3 regions of the Streptomyces sp. NPDC040545 genome follow, and region 2 is predicted to be linked to each of the others. Evidence: riboswitches for the same ligand, from Rfam matches in the RefSeq annotation. Region 2 holds a riboswitch; each other region holds the start of a gene.
The links. Region 2 has a riboswitch for cobalamin ahead of metE (5-methyltetrahydropteroyltriglutamate--homocysteine S-methyltransferase). Riboswitches for the same ligand answer to the same signal wherever they lie in the genome.
Positions count from the first base shown of each region.

Region 1: another riboswitch for cobalamin. It lies ahead of ACZ573_RS09380 (CoA-acylating methylmalonate-semialdehyde dehydrogenase); the one in region 2 lies ahead of metE (5-methyltetrahydropteroyltriglutamate--homocysteine S-methyltransferase).
Region 3: another riboswitch for cobalamin. It lies ahead of ACZ573_RS22195 (cobalamin biosynthesis protein); the one in region 2 lies ahead of metE (5-methyltetrahydropteroyltriglutamate--homocysteine S-methyltransferase).

Region 1 covers NZ_JBVIWA010000003.1:286,583-290,649, forward strand. Annotated here, with positions in the region: gene aceA (isocitrate lyase) at 1-728, opposite strand, end outside; gene ACZ573_RS09375 (short-chain fatty acyl-CoA regulator family protein) at 1,115-2,530, shown strand; cobalamin riboswitch at 2,645-2,815, shown strand; gene ACZ573_RS09380 (CoA-acylating methylmalonate-semialdehyde dehydrogenase) at 3,020-4,067, shown strand, end outside.
Region 2 covers NZ_JBVIWA010000021.1:140,214-144,280, forward strand. Annotated here, with positions in the region: gene ACZ573_RS31585 (FAD-dependent oxidoreductase) at 1-1, shown strand, start outside; gene ACZ573_RS31590 (hypothetical protein) at 123-665, opposite strand; cobalamin riboswitch at 894-1,122, shown strand; gene metE (5-methyltetrahydropteroyltriglutamate--homocysteine S-methyltransferase) at 1,303-3,618, shown strand; gene ACZ573_RS31600 (TetR/AcrR family transcriptional regulator) at 3,615-4,067, opposite strand, start outside.
Region 3 covers NZ_JBVIWA010000011.1:209,308-213,374, forward strand. Annotated here, with positions in the region: gene ACZ573_RS22190 (cobyric acid synthase) at 1-1,319, opposite strand, end outside; gene ACZ573_RS22195 (cobalamin biosynthesis protein) at 1,316-2,278, opposite strand; cobalamin riboswitch at 2,315-2,469, opposite strand; gene ACZ573_RS22200 (hypothetical protein) at 2,604-2,825, opposite strand; gene ACZ573_RS22205 (inorganic phosphate transporter) at 2,857-4,067, opposite strand, start outside.

The DNA.
Region 1 (4,067 bases), on a different contig from region 2:
TCGTCGACGTCGCTGGTCAGGAGGGTGGCGGCGAGGGCGTCCGTACGGGCGATGATCAGGGTCGGGGTGTCGGCGATGTCGGCCGCCAGGCGGGCCGCGTTCAGGGTGCGGACGTGCTGCGAGGTCGGGACGAGGACCTTGCCGCCGAGGTGGCCGCACTTCTTCTCGGAGGCCAGCTGGTCCTCGTAGTGGATGCCGGCCGCGCCCGCCGCGATCATCGCCTTGGTGAGCTCGAAGGCGTTCAGCGGGCCGCCGAAGCCGGCCTCGGCGTCCGCGACGATCGGCGCGAGCCAGTCGGTCGTGTCGGTGCCGCCCTCGGCGGTGGCGATCTGGTCGGCGCGCAGCAGCGCGTTGTTGATCCTGCGCACCACTTGCGGGACCGAGTTGACGGGGTACAGGCTCTGGTCCGGGTAGGTGTGCCCGGCCTGGTTGGCGTCGGCGGCCACCTGCCAGCCGGAGAGGTAGATCGCCTGGAGTCCGGCGCGCACCTGCTGGACCGCCTGGCCGCCGGTGAGCGCGCCGAGGGCGTGGATGTAGTCCTGCTCGTGGAGCTGTCGCCACAGCCGTTCGGCGCCGCGCCGGGCCAGGGTGTGCTCCTCGCGGACGCTGCCCGAGAGCCGCACCACGTCCTCGGCCGTGTAGGTGCGCTCGATGCCCGCCCAGCGAGGGTCGTCGGCCCACCGCTGCTTGAGCTGCTCGGCCGCCGCCGTCGTGTTCGCCTCTGCCATGACCGTCACCGTTTCCATCCGTAGCTTGTCTTGCCAATGAGCCGGGACGTGGACCCGGCGGCTTGGCACTCTGTGCCTAACAAGGAGCTGCGGCCGCCGAACCCGGCTCGGGGCCGAAGCTGAGCAATGCTGCCGAACCGCCGGGGCGAACTTCCTGGATGGCCGAAATCAGGGCGTGAGTCGGGCCAGTCGGTTCTTCCTGACCGCCGTGTCCGGCGGGCCGCTGCACCGACTCTGACATTGACACCGAGTGCCATCAAGGAGGTACATCTGCCAAGGTCTGCGAATCTTCAGCAGCGAAATTGCCAAGGTTGCGAAGGGTTCGGGTCGTGAAGATCCCCGTATTCTGGCGTCGCGTGTCGAGCCCGGAACGGCGAGGGAGTGCGGTGAGCAAGACGTACGCGGGAGCGCGGCTGCGACGGCTGCGCGAGGAGCGCCGGATGACCCAGGCCGACCTGGCCCGGGTGCTCGCCATCTCCCCCAGCTACCTCAACCAGATGGAGCACGACTCCCGGCCGCTCACCGTTCCGGTCCTGCTGCGGCTCACCGAGGCCTTCGGGGTGGATCCGGGGTTCTTCTCCGAGCGCGACACCAGCCGGCTGGTCGCCGACCTGCGCGAGGCGCTCGCGAACGAGGTGGCGCAGGCCCGGGTCTCCCCCTCCGACCTGGCCGAACTGGCCACCCGCATGCCCGCGGTGGCCTCGGTCCTGCTGGACCTGGGCCGGCGCAGCCAGCTCCTGGCCGAGCGGCTCGCCGACGCCGCCGACGGCCGGGACGCGGCCACGGACAGCCCGCGCTCGCCCCACGAGGAGATCCGCGAGTTCTTCTACCGGCGGCAGAACTACCTCCACGACACCGATCTCGCCGCCGAAGGCCTCGCCGCCGAGATCGGCATCCGCCCGGGGGACGTCATCCGCGCGCTGACCCGGCGGCTCTCCGGCCGGCACGGGATCCGGACGGCCACGGACTCCGACCGGCTGCACCACTACGACCCCACCGCCCGCGTGCTGCACCTGTCGAACCGGCTCCGGCCGGGGCAGCAGGCGTTCCGGATGGCCACGCAGCTGGCGCTGATCGAGTACGGGGACGAGCTGGACCGGCTGGCCGCCGAGGACTTCCCGCCCGGCTCCCCCGTCCACGCCCTCGCGCGCATCGGCATCGCCAACCACTTCGCGGGCGCGCTCATCCTCCCGTACCGCGCCTTCCACACGGCCGCCGAGGAGTTCCGCTACGACATCGAGCGGCTCACCGACCACTTCGGGATCGGCTACGAGACGGTCTGCCACCGGCTGAGCACCCTGCAGCGGCCCAGGCTGCGCGGGGTTCCCTTCTCCTTCGTCCGGGTGGACCGGGCCGGCAACATGTCCAAGCGGCAGTCGGCGACGGGATTCCACTTCTCCCGCGCGGGCGGCACCTGCCCGCTGTGGAACGTGTACGAGGCCTTCGCCGCGCCCGGCCGCATCCACGTCCAGGTGGCCGCCATGCCCGACGGGCAGCGGTACCTGTGGACCGCCCGGGCCGTCACCCGCCACCGCGGCGGCTGGGGCGAGCCCGGCAAGACCTTCGCGATCGGGCTCGGCTGCGAGATCCGGCACGCCTCGCGGCTCGTGTACGCCGACGGGCTCGACCTCGACAACACGGCGGCCGCCACCCCCATCGGCATGGGCTGCCGCCTCTGCGAACGCCTGGACTGCCCGCAGCGGGCCGTGCCGCCGCTCGGGCGGGCGCTGGCCGTGGACGAGAACAGCAGCACCTTCATCCCGTATCCGGTGACCAGGAACCCGGCCCCGGCACGGGACTGAGCGGGCGTCAGACTTCCGGCGGCAGACGGCTGCCGTCAGGCGGCGGGCGGCGCGGCCGGATGGCGAAGGCGCGCGGCGGCGGCTCTGGACTTACTAGGACGTCCAACTATATGTTCGTGGCACAAGGTCCGCGGTGCAGGGAAGCCGGTGAGAAACCGGCACGGTCCCGCCACTGTGACCGGGGAGTGTGCTGCCATCCACACGCCACTGACGAGGTCTGTCGGGAAGGCGGGCGGCACGCGGGGATCCGGGAGTCAGGATACCGGCCGCGGATGTTCCGTGTTGTCCACGAGGATGGAGCAGACACGCATGGCACCGGTTTGTACCCACGACCCTGGTGATCCGGCGGAGCGCACGCACACGTTCGCGCGCTCGTAGGTCGTCTCTGTCGACCAGTCCCACGACCCTCCCCAGCGGCGCACCCGATCGGGTGCCGTCCGCCGGTCGGCCGTGCCATCCCCGGATCCCACCTGACGAGAGCAGGCACCCATGGTCCGTGAACTCACCCATTTCATCGGCGGCAAGCACACCACCGGATCCTCCGGTCTCTTCACCGACGTGTACGACCCCAACACCGGCACCGTCCAGGCCCGGGTCCCGCTCGCGGGGCGGGCCGACACGGAGGCCGCCATCGCGAACGCCGAGGAGGCGCAGGCCGACTGGGGGCAGTGGAACCCGCAGCGCCGCTCGCGCGTACTGCTGCGCTTCCTCCAGCTGGTCGAGGGCGAACGGGACTCCCTCGCCCGGCTGTTGTCCTCCGAGCACGGCAAGACCGTCGCCGACGCCCACGGCGACCTGCAACGCGGCCTGGAGGTGGTCGAGTTCGCCACCGGTGTCCCGCACCTGCTCAAGGGCGAGTTCACCGACAACGCGGGCACCGGGATCGACGTGCATTCCCTGCGCTCACCGCTGGGCGTGGTCGCCGGGATCACCCCTTTCAACTTCCCCGCGATGATCCCCCTGTGGCAGGCCGCACCCGCCCTGGCCTGCGGCAACTCCTTCATCCTCAAGCCCTCCGAGCGCGACCCCTCCGTACCGCTGCGCCTCGCCGAGCTGTTCCTGGAGGCCGGTCTGCCGCCCGGCGTGCTCAACGTGGTCAACGGCGGCAAGGAGGCCGTTGACACCCTCCTCGAAGACCCGCGCGTGCAGGCCCTCGGCTTCGTCGGCTCCACCCCGGTCGCCGCGCACATCTACGCCACCGCCGCGGCCCACGGCAAGCGCGCCCAGTGCTTCGGCGGCGCCAAGAACCACATGATCGTGATGCCCGACGCCGACCTCGACCAGGCCGTGGAGGCCCTCATCGGCGCCGGCTACGGCTCCGCGGGCGAGCGCTGCATGGCCATTGCCGTCGCCGTACCCGTCGGCGAGGAGACCGCGAACGCCCTCGTGGCCAAGCTGACGGAACGCATCGCCACCCTGCGCGTGGGCCGCTCCGACGACCCCGAGGCCGACTTCGGGCCGCTGGTCAGCCAGGACGCGCTGGACCGGGTGAACCGCTACGTCGGCATCGGAGCCACCGAGGGCGCCGAACTCGTCG
Region 2 (4,067 bases):
ATCCGACCGTTCCAGTTCCCGTTCCCGTTCCCGTTCCCGGAGGGACGAGGGCGCCGTCCGGCGGAGTGACCCGCGGGACGGCGCCTTTCACCTGGCGGCGAGGCGGCCGGAGCCGGACCGGGTCATCGCGGCGTCTTCGAGCCGAGGCCCCCGGGTGTCCTCGGAACCCAGTCGGGGACCGCCGAGGCCTGCTTCGGATCCGGCTCCCGCATGGTCACGCGCCAGCCGTCCTCTCCGGCCCTTCCGGTGAGACGCACGAGGAACGACTTGGTCTGGCCCGTGTCGTGGAAGTACACGACGACGAGCTGCCGCACGGACCCCTCGTCGTAGAACTCCGCGGTCACCTTCCCCTGGGCGCCCTCGTGGAAGGCCCGGATCCAGTTCCGGGCGGTCCGCTCGACGTCCCCCTTCGCGTCATCGGGCTCGGCGGCGAGCGACTCCACCTCCCCGGCCTTGCCGTCGGCGAGCCGCCAGACCAGCTTCTGGGTGATCTCGAGGGACTCGGAGGTGGGGTACCCGACCACGCCCAGCGGTTCGTGGCCCGCGTAGTCGGTCGCGTACCGCAGCTCCTCCTCGTCGGCGGCACAGGCGGTGAGGCCGCCGCAGGCCAGCACGGACACCAGGGCGGCGCGTACGACGAGGGCAGCCCTCGGGCGGGCGCTCATCGGGGAACCCATACTTCCTCGGTCTTCCGGTGGTCATCGAGTGATCTCGTTGCAGAGAGCTGCAACGTACTGCGCCGACCGGGCAGTTCGATCCGGTAAACGGACATGAGGGACACAACTCGCGCCTCAGTGACGCAATTCACTCAATGGCTGGATTTTGACCCCGTGGGTCTCACACCCCGCCATCCGGATGCCGGACAACTCCGCGCGCCGGCGGGGAACGCCGTCTACTCTGGCCGGGCAGCTGGTTCGCCCCGTCCGCCAGGCGGGATGCGTCGTAAGAGGGAACCCGGTGGGAATCCGGGACTGCCCCGCAGCGGTGAGCGGGAACGACCGCCGTCATACGCACTGGGCCCGGACGGGTCTGGGAAGCGACGGCCAGTAGGAGTCTCGTACGGCATCCGTACGACGAGACGTGCCCGCGAGTCCGAAGACCTGCCCGTTGCCCGTACGCGACCGATCGCGCACGGAAATCCCGGTGACCTCGTGGGCGGGTCGGCGACACATCAGGCGGACGACCGCGGACGCGTGCAGCTGCACGCACCCGTACCCGGTCGGGATCCGCCCGGTTCGTCATCCCTTCGCGCCCTCGGCCCCTCACCGGGTCCACAGGAGAACGCTCGCGAAGGAGAGTTCCGTGACCCGCACGACCCCCGCCGCAGGACGGCCCACCGTGGCCACCGTGTACGGCTACCCCCGACAGGGCCAGAACCGTGAACTGAAGAAGTCCGTCGAGGGCTACTGGAAGGGCCGCGTCACCGCCGACGCCCTCCGGGAGACCGCCCGCGACCTGCGCCGCACCAACTGGCAGCAGCTCGCCGACGCCGGCATCACCGAGGTGCCGACCGGTGACTTCTCGTACTACGACCACGTGCTCGACACCAGCGTGATGGTCGGCGCCGTCCCCGAGCGGCACCGCGCCGCCGTCGCGGCCGACCCGCTCGACGGGTACTTCGCGATGGCACGCGGTACCCAGGAGGTGGCACCGCTGGAGATGACCAAGTGGTTCGACACCAACTACCACTACCTGGTGCCCGAACTCGGCCCCGACACCGTCTTCACCGCCGACTCCACCCAGCAGGTCGCCCAGCTGGAGGAAGCGCTCGGGCTGGGCCACACCCCCCGCCCGGTCCTGGTCGGCCCCGTCACCTACCTGCTGCTGGCCAAGCCCGCCCCCGCAGTCGCCGCCGGCTTCGACCCGCTGGCCCTGCTCGACCGGCTCCTGCCCGTCTACGCCCAGGTCCTGGCCGACCTGCGCGCCGCCGGAGCCGAGTGGGTGCAACTGGACGAGCCCGCCCTGGTGCAGGACCGCACCCCGGCCGAACTGAACGCCACCGCCCGCGCGTACCGGGAGCTCGGCGGCCTGACCGACCGGCCCAGGCTGCTCGTCGCCTCCTACTTCGACCGGCTCGGCGAAGCCCTGCCCGTCCTGGCCAAGGCACCCGTCGAAGGTCTCGCCCTGGACTTCACCGAGGCCGCGGCCGCGAACCTCGACGACCTCGCCGCCGTCGGAGGCCTGCCCGGCAAGCGCCTCGTCGCCGGTGTCGTGGGCGGCCGTAACATCTGGATCAACGACTACGAGAAGTCCCTCGCCACCCTGGGAACCCTCCTCGGGCTCGCCGGCCGGGTGGACGTGGCCACCTCCTGCTCCCTGCTCCACGTGCCGCTGGACGCCACCGCCGAACGGGACATCGACCCGCAGGTCCGCCGCTGGCTCGCCTTCGCCCGCCAGAAGACCGCGGAGGTCGCCACCCTGGCCCGGGGCCTGGCCCGCGGCACGGACGCCATCGCCGCCGAACTCGCCTCCAACCGGGCCGACCTGGCCTCCCGCGCCGGCTCGGCCCTCACCCACGATCCGGCGGTTCGGGCCCGCACCGCCGCCGTCACCGACGCCGACGGGCGGCGCGCCCGGTCGTACGCGGAGCGGACCGCCGCCCAGCGGGCGCACCTGGGTCTCCCGCTGCTCCCGACGACCACGATCGGATCGTTCCCGCAGACCACCGAACTGCGCACGGCCCGCGCCGACCTGCGGGCCGGGCGCATCGGCACCGCCGGCTACGAGGACCGCATCCGGGCCGAGATCCGGGAGGTCCTGGCCTTCCAGGAGAAGGCCGGCATCGACGTCCTGGTGCACGGCGAGCCCGAACGCAACGACATGGTCCAGTACTTCGCCGAGCAGCTCACCGGATATCTGGCCACCCAGCACGGCTGGGTCCAGTCCTACGGCACCCGCTACGTCCGTCCGCCCGTCCTGGCCGGCGACATCTCCCGCCCCGACCCGATGACCGTGCACTGGACCACGTACGCCCAGTCGCAGACGTCCAAGCCGGTCAAGGGCATGCTGACCGGCCCCGTCACCATGCTCGCCTGGTCCTTCGTCCGCGACGACCAGCCCCTCGGCGACACCGCCCGCCAGGTGGCGCTGGCCCTGCGCGACGAGGTGGGCGACCTGGAGGCGGCCGGCACCCCGGTCATCCAGGTCGACGAGCCCGCCCTGCGCGAGACCCTCCCGCTGCGGGCCGCCGACCACGCCGCCTACCTCGCCTGGGCCACCGAGTCCTTCCGGCTCACCACCGCCGGAGTCCGCGCGGACACCCAGATCCACACGCACATGTGCTACGCCGAGTTCGGCGACATCGTGGAGGCCATCGAGGACCTCGACGCCGACGTCATCAGCCTGGAAGCCGCTCGTTCCCACATGCAGGTTGCCGGTGAACTGGCAGGCGCCGGCTACCCGCGCGAGGTCGGCCCCGGGGTCTGGGACATCCACTCGCCGCGGATCCCCTCCGTCGCCGAGGCGGCGGCCCTGCTGCGCAAGGGCTTGGGGGCCATCCCGGCGGAGCGGCTGTGGGTCAATCCCGACTGCGGCCTGAAGACCCGGGGCTGGCCGGAGACCCGGGCCTCCCTGGAGAACCTGGTCGAGGCGGCCCGGCAGGTACGCGCCGAGGTCTAGGCCGTCTCTTCCGGACCGTCGTCGCCGACGAGGCCCGCCACATGGTCGGTGATCATGTCGAGGACGTCCGCCGAGATCCTGTCGTCGCCCAGAGCGAGATGGTTCAGCGTCAGCCCGTCGGTCATGGCGGCCAGATAGCGGGCCAGCACGCTCACGGGCACGCGGAGTTCGAAGGCCATGTGGTGACGGAGCTGCTCGATCAGCTCGGTGTACGTGTCGCAGTACCGCTCGTACTGCCGCCGCGCCAGGTGCGCGAAGTCCGGCCGGCGCAGGGCGTACTGGGTGAGTTCGTAGGTGAGCATGTGTTCGCCCGGGTGGGCGGACACATGGTCCCAGTACGCCTGGAAGCCCGCCCGGACGGTCTCCCGAAGGGTGGCCTTCGGCTGGATCGCCTCCCTCACCACGGTGACGCTGTGGTCGGTGATCGCCGCGATGACGGATTCGAGGAG
Region 3 (4,067 bases), on a different contig from region 2:
GTGCCCCACACCGACCCGACCCGGCAGCCGTCCAGGAAGGCCTCGCCGCCCAGCACCTCGGCGACGCCGTGGTGGATCTCGTAGCCCGCGACCTCCTCGCCCAGCGCCGAGCCCACCGGCCGGGCCAGGGTCTTCTCGCGCTCGAAGCGGACGCGTACGGGGAGCAGGCCGAGGCCGTCGACCTCGCCCGCCTTCGATTCGACCTCGTCCGAGATCCGCTCGCCCAGCACCTGGAACCCGCCGCAGATGCCCAGGACCGGCCGCCCCTCGGCGGCGCGCCGCAGCAGGGCGTCCGCCAGCCCGCGTTCGCGCAGCCACTGAAGGGCCTTCACCGTGCCCCGGGTGCCGGGTACGACGACCAGGTCCGCGTCGGCCAGTTCCTCGGCCCGGTCCACGAACCGCACCACGACCCCCGGCTCCGCCGCGAGCGCGTCGACGTCCGTGAAGTTCGACATCAGCGGCACCGCGCACACGGCGACCCGCAGTACGTCCTCGCCCACCGGCGGAGCGACCACGGACTCGCGTACCGCCCCGCGCAGGGAGACCCGCAGGCCGTCCTCCTCGTCGATGCCGAGGCCGTGCTGGAACGGCAGCACCCCGTACGTGGCACGGCCCGTCAGGCCGCGGAGCATCTCCATGCCCGGCTCCAGCAGGGACACGTCGCCGCGGAACTTGTTGACCATGTATCCCGCGATCAGGGACTGGTCCTCGGGGGAGAGCAGCGCCGTCGTCCCGAAGAAGGACGCGAAGACGCCGCCGCGGTCGATGTCCCCGACCACGACCACCGGGAACCGCGCGGCCCGCGCGATCCCCATGTTCACGATGTCGGTCCGGCGCAGGTTGATCTCGGCCGGACTCCCCGCCCCCTCGCAGATCACGGCGTCATACGTGCCCCGCAGCTGCTCCAGGCAGTCCGTGACGATGCCGAGCAGCTGCTCCTGGCGACCGCCGTGCAGCGCCTTTCCGGCGGCCGACCCCCCAGCCCCCCCGAAGAACCCGCGGGCGCTCATCTCGCCCACCGGCTTGCCCAGCAGCACCACCTGGCTGCTGCGGTCACTACCGGGCTTGAGCAGCACCGGGTTCATCAGCGCGGTCGGCTCCACGCGGGCCGCCTGGGCCTGCATGGCCTGGGCGCGCCCGATCTCGGCGCCCTCCAGCGTCACGAAGGAGTTCAGCGACATGTTCTGCGCCTTGAACGGCGCGACCTTCACACCCTGCCGGGCCAGCCAGCGGCAGATGCCCGCCGTGACCACGCTCTTGCCCGCGTCCGACGTGGTGCCCGCGACCAGCAGACCCCCGCCGCGCTTCGCGCCGCTCATCCGCGCCGTCCTCTCCGTGCCGTACGGGAGACCAGCAGCCGGGCGGCCACGCAGGCGCCCAGGGCCAGCCAGGTCACCTGCCGCGACAGCCGTACCGCCCGCTCGATGTCCGCGACCTCCACCGGCCGCCCCGCCCCGCCGTTCAGGACGGCCCGGTGCTCGACCCGGCCGCCGTACGCGAGGGTTCCGCCCAGTCTGACGCCCAGCGCCCCGGCGAAGGAGGCCTCGACGGGTCCGGCGTTCGGGCTCGGGTGCGCGGCGGCGTCCGCGCGCCAGGCCCGTACGGCGCCCCGCCGGTCGGGGCCGGCCAGCACGGCGGCGACCGCCGTCAGCCGGGCCCCCGGCCAGCCGGCCAGGTCGTCGAGCCGGGCGGAGGCCCAGCCGTAGCGCAGGTAGCGGGGGGACTTGTGGCCGACCATCGCGTCCAGGGTGTTCACGGCTCGGAAGGCCAGCAGCCCGGGGACTCCGGCGACGGCGCCCCACACGAGGGCACCGACCACCGCGTCGGAGGTGTTCTCGGCGACGGATTCCACGACGGCGCGGGCCATCTGCTGCCCGTCCAGGGCCTGCGGGTCGCGTCCGCACAGGTGGGGCAGCCGCTCCCGGGCCACCTCGACGTCCCCGGCGGCGAGCGCGCCGCCGATGGCGCGGGCCTCACGGCCCAGGGAGGTGCCGCCCACGACGGCCCAGGTGGCGGCGGCCGTCAGGGCGATACGGACGGCTGCGGGCCGGGAGCGCACGGCTCGGGCGCCCAGCGCTCCGACGGCGGCCGCGCCCCCGGCGCACACCAGGGTGTGCAGGAGGCCCCGGGCGCGGTCGTCGCGCCACAGGGAGCGTTCGACGGCGGCGGCGGCCCGTCCGAAGGCGGCCACGGGGTGCCCTCGGCGCGGATCCCCGAGGATCCGGTCGCCGATCAGGCCCGCCGTGGCGCCGTACGCGAAGACGCGATCGGCACGCATGGTGACAGGTATGTCCTCACTCAGGGTCCGCGCCCTGGTTCGACGTGTCCGGCGGCGAGAGTTCCTGGCTCCCGGGACGCACGCGCGGCGTGCGGTTCCGGTGACAGTGGCGGGACCGCGCCGGATTCGCACCGGACTTCCTCTCCATGCCGCCGTATTGGCTCCGGCAGTCCACCACGCACGCCGAAGGCCCGTCAACTCGCCGTTGACCTGCGGCGCGGCCGGGGCGCGGCAGGAGCGCGGGAGGGGGCGCGGGATGCGAAAAGCTCCCTCCGGGACAAACCCGGAGGGAGCCTTCACGCCCGGTCGGCCGCGGGACGGCGGATCAGGCGACGATCAGGTAGATCCCGTAGCCCACGGCCGCGGCGATGACCGCGAAGCAGGCGTACGCGCCGCTGCGGGCGAGGGTGGCGGTGCCGCCCTGCTCGGTGGCGGTCTCGTGCTTGGACAGGCCCACCAGGCCCAGGGTGAAGAGGGCCACGAGGGCGACGGTCGCGAAGAGGCTGACCCCGAAGACGGAGCCGAGCGCTTCCCAGTCGATCTTCATACTGCGGTTTCCTCTTGTGTCTCTGTCTCGGTCAGACCGCGGCGGCCGGAGCCGCCGGGGTCTGCGTCGCGGCCGGGATGGTGGCCTTGAGGGCTTCGTCCGTCACCTCGGCGGTCGTCGCCGCGGCGGTGGTACCGGCGGCGGCGACGGTCGGCGGGACGGTGACCGCGGCGATCGCTGTGGTGACGACGCCCGGCTCCTCGGCGCGGGCCGGCTCCACCTCGTTGACGTTGTTGTGGTCGACGACCTGGCGGCGCGAGATGAACCAGATGGCCAGGCAGGAGCCGATCAGGAAGAGCGTGACCGCGGCGATGCCGACGTCACCGATGCGCATGACCAGCTCGGCACCGGCCGAGACCAGCGCGGCGGCCGGCAGGGTCAGGCCCCAGGCGATGAACATGCGGGTCGCGGTGGACCAGCGGACCACACCGCCCTTGCGGCCCAGGCCCGCACCCATGACCGCACCCGAGCACGAGTGGGTGGTGGAGAGCGAGAAGCCCAGGTTCGAGGAGGCGAGGATGACGGACGCGGCCGAGGTCTGGGCGGCGAAGCCCTGCTGCGGGTGCAGGTCGGTCAGGCCGCTGCCCATGGTGCGGATGATGCGCCAGCCGCCCAGGTAGGTGCCCATCGCGATGGCCATACCGGCGGAGACGATGACCCAGACTGGCGGGTTCGCGTCGGGCGCGATCGCGCCGCCGGCGATGAGGGCCAGGGTGATGATGCCCATCGTCTTCTGCGCGTCGTTGGTGCCGTGCGCGAGGGAGACGAGACCGGCCGAGGCGATCTGACCGGCGCGGTAACCCTTGGCGGAGGTCTTCTCGCCGACCTTGTCACCCAGCTTGTAGGTGAGCTTGGCGGCCAGGTAGGCGGCGATGCCGGCCACCAGCGGGGCGGCGATCGCGGGGATGAGGACCTTGGTCACGACGACGCTGCCGTTGACCGCGCCGATGCCGGCGGACGCGACCGCGGCACCGATCAGGCCGCCCATCAGGGCGTGCGAGGAGCTGGAGGGGAGACCGACCAGCCAGGTGACGAGGTTCCAGAGGATCGCTCCGACCAGGGCGGCGAAGATCACCTCTGGCTGGATGCCCTCCTCGTTGACCAGTCCCTTGGAGATCGTCTTGGCGACCTCCACGGACATGAACGCGCCGACGAGGTTGAGCACGGCGGACATGGCCACCGCCGTCTTGGGCTTGAGGGCGCCGGTCGAGATGGTGGTAGCCATCGCGTTGGCTGTGTCGT